2 regions of the Polaribacter staleyi genome follow, and region 1 is predicted to be linked to the other one. Evidence: riboswitches for the same ligand, from Rfam matches in the RefSeq annotation. Region 1 holds a riboswitch; the other holds the start of a gene.
The links. A riboswitch is a leader RNA that binds a small molecule or an ion and turns the genes downstream of it on or off. The one in region 1 is predicted to bind S-adenosylmethionine.
Positions count from the first base shown of each region.

Region 2: another riboswitch for S-adenosylmethionine. It lies ahead of WHD07_RS15035 (homocysteine S-methyltransferase family protein); the one in region 1 lies ahead of WHD07_RS01655 (Na+/H+ antiporter NhaC family protein).

Region 1 is NZ_CP150665.1:444,201-447,399, forward strand. Features, by position in the region: gene WHD07_RS01655 (Na+/H+ antiporter NhaC family protein) at 1-1,282, opposite strand, end outside; SAM-I-IV-variant riboswitch at 1,332-1,431, opposite strand; gene WHD07_RS01660 (hypothetical protein) at 1,653-3,199, shown strand, end outside.
Region 2 is NZ_CP150665.1:3,614,744-3,617,942, reverse strand. Features, by position in the region: gene metH (methionine synthase) at 1-540, opposite strand, end outside; gene WHD07_RS15040 (antibiotic biosynthesis monooxygenase) at 537-818, opposite strand; gene WHD07_RS15035 (homocysteine S-methyltransferase family protein) at 830-1,828, opposite strand; SAM riboswitch class I at 1,876-1,991, opposite strand; gene cysM (cysteine synthase CysM) at 2,063-2,956, opposite strand; gene epsC (serine O-acetyltransferase EpsC) at 2,958-3,199, opposite strand, start outside.

The DNA of each region.
Region 1 (3,199 bases):
TAAAGCTGATAAATAATAAGGTATATATAAATAACAATGCCAAATACCAGGTATTAGAAACTAAATCTAGGTAATCTATTTTTCCGTTAGCGAAACTTAAGATCATTAAAACCTGTGCGCCATAAGGTAAAAGTCCTTGTGTAATACAAGCAAATATATCTAATATAGATGCTGTTTTTTTATTGTCTAAACCGTACTCATCGTTAATTGTTTTTGCAATGGGACCAGAAATTATAATAGAAACCGTATTATTAGCAATTGCCATATTGATGGTGCTTACTAAAGTTGCAATGCCAAATTGAGCTGATTTTTTACTTTTTATAAGTGTCTTAATTTTTAGCAGTATAAAATCAATCCCTCCATTTTTTTTCACCAAAGCCGCTAATCCACCTGTAAGCAAGGATAATAAGAAAATTTCTGTCATATTTGTAAAACCAGTATAAGCTATTTTAGTAGCTTCAATAAGTGTAAAATCTCCATAGATTAAACCTAAAAAGATGCCAGAAAGAACACCTAATAATAAAGTTATAAATACATTAACACCTACTATAGATAAGGTAATCACCAATAAATATGGTACTATTTTTAGTACAGAATAATTATACGTTACAGTTTCAGTTGCTACCTCTTTTAATCCTAAACCTTGAATAATTAAGATTGCAATGGTAAATAACGCAGCAGGAACGGCAATTTTAATATTTTGTTTAAATTTATCACTCATTTTACAGCCTAAAGACTGAGTGGCAGCAATGGTGGTATCAGAAATTACAGATAGATTATCACCAAACATGCTACCGCCTAATAATGCGCCACAAAGTATGGGTAAGTCCATACTACTTTTATCTGCAATACCAATAACAATTGGTGCTAACGCAACAATGGCACCCACCGAAGTACCTGTAGAAACCGATAAGAAACCCGCAATTATAAAAATACCAAAGTAAATATATTGTATGTTAATATAATCTAACCCAAGACTTACAATAGCATCTACACTACCTGTAGATTTTGTAATGGTAGCAAAGGCACCTGCTAATAAATAGATTAAACACATGGTTAATATTTTATCATCTCCACAACCTTGTAACAGCGTTTTAATTTTAGAGTTTATAGATTGTCTAAACATTAAAAAGGCTACAATAATACCAACTATTACAGCAATGGGAGCAGGTAATGCATAAAAATCGTTTTGATAGATACCAACACCTAAAAACGTACATACAAATACGAATAAGGGAATTAATGCGCTAAATTTTGGAGTAATTGTGTTTGAATTTGCCATGTTACTTTTTTCTTTCTAAAAAGGACATAGCTGCTTATAAGTAGAATTATGAGTTAACATTGGTTCCAATTTATTGGCTTATCTATTTAGCACCTTGCTCGTTATTGCAGGTTGCTATCTCCTTTTTTTTGAGATTCTTGATAATTAATTTAAGAGCGCAAAATTAGTGTATAAATGGATAGTTATGTCTTTAAAAGCGTTAAAATTTTATGAAATTTAAATAGTATGATTTTAAGTGGTTAAGCTATTACTTTTACTTAATGACAATAGGAGTGATGTGTCAAATGTGTATGGAATGTATTTAATTAATGATTTTTTTAGGCAATTACTTCTATTTAAACCCTTATATTTATATTCATAAAAAATGAAAATGGAAGAAAGAGTAATTTATAAATGTTTTATTTCATCACCTGGTGATTGTGGGGAAGAAAGAAATATTACAGAAAAAGTAATTGGAAAACTTAATAAAGGAATAGCTAAACATTTAAAAATAAATTTTGAAACTTTTAAATGGGAAAACGATGTTCTACCTGATATGGGTAAAAATGGACAAGAAATAATAGATGATTCAGTTGAAAAATCTAATTATGATATTTTTATAGGTATAATGAGATATAGATTCGGAACTCCTACAAAAATTGCAGGTAGTGGAACTGAACATGAATACATCAAAGCTTTAGAAAAAAAGTCTAATAATTCTTTACCTAAAATAGTTTTCTTTTTTAACAATGAAAATGTAAACCCAAAAGAACTTGATTTTATACAATATAATAAAGTCCAAGAATTTAAAAAAAAGATAGGAACAAATGGTTTATATATAGATTATGAAGGTGTCATAGAATTTAAAAAAGAGTTAGAAAGGGTTTTAGAATTATTTATAAAAGGGCTTTCAACTAAATTTCAATCTAAAGAAGTTGTTGAGACAATTGATAGAATTAGAGTTAAACTAGATGATGACTTAAAAAAGTCTTTAAAATCATTTAACGAAGATGCTCCAATATGGATTGAACCTATAATTAGTAAATCTAATAACATATCAAAAAACCCTACTAAAAATATTGAAAATAATATTGATCTTTCTGAAATTTTAAACAATACAAAAAACTTAATAATAAAAGCACCTTCTGAATTTGGTTTAACATCATTAGCTCATTATCTAAAACTAGAAGCTTGGAAAATTGGAAAAACATTTGTTTATATAGATTCAAAGTTAACCAAGAAACATAAAATAGTAAAAAATATAGAACAGATTATTACCAATGATTATTTAAAAAATAGAGAAAATATTGATTGTATAATTATAGATTCTATATGTTTTGAAGAATCTGGTACTTTAAAAATGATTAAAAATGTTTCAGATAACTTTAAAGAAATCCCTATAATTATACTTAATACAATAGGAAACGATTTGTTTTTGACAACTAATGAAGATGAAGATGATGTGAAAATTAATAGGAGTTTTTTGACATATTATTTACTATCATTACCTCAAAGCGAAATAAGAAAAATTGTAAACCAATATATAATAAATAACTCTTTTAACGAAGACAATGATATATTATTAGACAAAGTTACAAATGATTTAGAAGTCTTAAATATTCACAGAACAGCAAAAAATTGTTTAGCTATATTAAAAGCTTCCTCAAAAATTGGAGTAGAACATTCTTCGGTAAATAGGACAAAATTATTAGATACTATTTTATCTATAATTTTTGAAGAATATGATATACCAACTTACAAGAGTAAAAAACCTGATATTAAAGACTGTACATATGTGTTAGGTTTTTTCTGTGAACTCCTTCTAAAAAGAAATGATTTTGAATTTTCAGAAGATTATTTTAAAAGAGAGTTACAAGATTTTTGTGAAGAAAATTATATTGATTTAGATTTGGATTATTTATTTCAAGTTCTAATTGA
Region 2 (3,199 bases), 1.2 Mb from region 1:
TTCGTCTACTAAAATATCGTACGATTTTTTAGCAATTTCTATTCTACGTTCATAATTATCTGCCTGTCCTTCTGCATCAAAAGCCATTACAATTACGGCTGCTCCGTAACGTTTTATTTGTTTTGCCTCCCAAACAAATTTTTCTTTTCCTTCTTTAAGTGATATCGAATTTACAACACATTTACCTTGTACAACTTGCAAACCTGCTTCTATGATTTCCCATTTAGAACTATCAATCATAATTGGCACTCTACAAATATCTGGTTCTGCTGCAATTAAGTTTAAAAAACGAACCATTGCCTCTTTCCCATCAATTAAACCGTCATCAAAATTGATATCGATAATTTGCGCACCACCATCTACTTGGTGTCTTGCAATATCCAACGCTTCATCAAATTGTTCATTTTTTATCAATCTTAAAAACTTACGAGAACCGGCTACATTTGTACGTTCTCCTACGTTTATAAAATTGCTACTTTCATTTAGAACTAAAGGTTCTAAACCAGACAATTTCATGTATTTTGTTTGTTTCACTTTCATATATAATGTTCTACTGTTGGAAAAGGTTTATAAAAATGATGTAATAACTCTTTCCATTTTTGATATTCGTTAGATTTTCTAAAACCGTCTTCGTGATCTTCAATTGTTTCCCAGTTTACGAGTAAGATAAATTTATTTTCTTGCTCAACACATTTTTTTAACTGATGAGAAACATATCCTTTCTGAGTACTAATAATCTTTTCCGCTTGCTTAAAAGCCGCTTCAAAGTCTTTAGACAATCCTTCTTTTATATTTAAAATTGCTACTTCTAGTACCACTTTAATTTAAATTACAAACCACCTACTACTCTAGGTTTATATTTTGCTGCAATATTTGCAATCACTCTAATATGTTCTGGTGATGTACCACAACAACCACCAATAATATTAATTAAATCTTTCTTTAAATACTCTTCTATTTGTTCGCCCATTTCTTCAGGAGTTTCATCATATTCTCCAAAAGCATTTGGTAAACCAGCATTTGGATGTGCTGAAATAGCAAAATCTGTTTTATTTGCGATTGCTTGTAAATGAGGTTGCAATAAATTGGCTCCTAAAGCACAATTAAATCCTACAGATAATAATGGAATATGAGAAACCGATATTAAAAATGCTTCTGCTGTTTGACCAGATAACGTTCTACCAGAAGCGTCTGTAATGGTACCACTCAGCATAATTGGAACCTCTATATATCTTTCTTCTTTTACTTGTTCTATGGCAAATAAAGCTGCTTTTGCATTTAATGTATCAAATACAGTTTCTACTAATAACAAATCTGCGCCACCATCTAACAAAGCTTCTGTTTGTTGTTTGTAAGCAATTCTTAACTCATCAAAAGTAACCGCTCGGTAACCTGGGTCATTTACATCTGGAGACATACTAGCAGTTCTATTCGTTGGCCCAATGGAACCTGCTACAAAACGTGGTTTGTGCGGCTCTTTTGCTGTAAATGCATCTGCTACTTCTTTGGCTATTTTTGCAGATTGATAATTTAATTCATATACCAAATCTTCCATCTGATAATCTGCCATTGCTATGGTAGTTCCAGAAAAAGTATTAGTTTCTACAATATCTGCACCAGCTTCAAAATACTTACCATGAATGGTTTTTATTGCTTCTGGTTGCGTAATAGACAGCAAGTCGTTATTTCCTTGTAAAGGTGTTGGATAGTCTTTAAAGCGTTCTCCTCTAAAATCTTCTTCAGTAAATTTATAAGCTTGTAGCATGGTTCCCATGGCACCATCTAACACTAAAATTCGTTCTTGTAAAGCTTTGTATATATTTGACATTTTTTGATATTTTTATCAATATGTCATCAGGAAAGGTAATTTTTTCGCTGTTATCTGTCTTTTAATTTTTAAAAACTAAAAGTAGAATGTAGCACCTTTCTCAAGATATGAGAGGTTGCCAAGGCTTCAGCGGGTCTAATCCCTCTGCCTTTCGTGATAACGTATCAATAAGTTTATGAACTGAACTGCAAATAAAAGGAATATTTTTTTATTTGCAGAATCTATTTGTAAAATCTACTCTTTTTCGAATAAAGTTGATGATAAATAACGATCTCCTCTATCGCAAATAATTGCAACAACTACACCTTTATCTATTGAATTTGCTACTTTTAATGCCGTTGCAACCGCACCACCACTACTCATTCCTGCAAAAATGCCTTCTTCTTCTGCTAAACGATGTGTTGCTTCTATAGCTTCTTCTTCACTAACCTCTAATACTTGATCTATTTTTTTAGGTTTAAAAATGGCGGGCAAATATTCTTGTGGCCATTTTCTAATTCCAGGAATTTTTGCACCATCTTTTGGCTGTACACCAATAATGGTAATATTTTTGTTTTGTTCTTTTAAATAATCAGAAACACCTGTAATGGTTCCGGTAGTTCCCATAGCAGACACAAAATGAGTTACTTCTCCTTCTGTATCTCTCCAAATTTCTGGCCCTGTTGTATTGTAATGCGCCTTTGGATTATCAAAATTATCAAACTGATTTAAACGAAAATATCCTTTCTTATACTTTAACTTTAGAGCATAGTCAATTGCTCCTTCAATACCTTTATCTGCTGGAGTTAAAATTACTTTTGCTCCGTAAGCACGCATAGTTTGTACTCTTTCTTTGGTAGAATTTTCTGGCATGGTAATAACCATATTTACACCTAAAACCTTTGCCATTAAAGCCAATGCAATACCCGTGTTTCCACTTGTTGCTTCTACTAAAGTATCTCCTTTCTTTATATTTTTTCTTTTTATTGCTTCAGAAATCATATAATAAGCAGCTCTATCTTTAACACTTCCACCTGGGTTGTTCCCTTCTAGTTTTAATAATAAAGTAACACCTTCTTTTTTAAAGATATTTCTAGCTTCTACAAGTGGTGTATTTCCAACAAAATCTATGATACTTTTAGTCTTCATCTTACTTTCTTTTTTGAAAAATATTATTTTCCGATTCTACTGTAACTACAGAATTTTCTACAACCGATTCTGTAATGCAAACATTTGCTCCAATAACAGAATTCTTACCAATAACAACATCTCCTCCTAAAATAGTTGCATTTGCGTAAATAACAACACCACTTTCTATGGTTGGATGTCTTTTGGTGGATGCTAAACTCTTCTTAACCTGGATACCACCTAAAGTTACTCCTTGAAAAATCT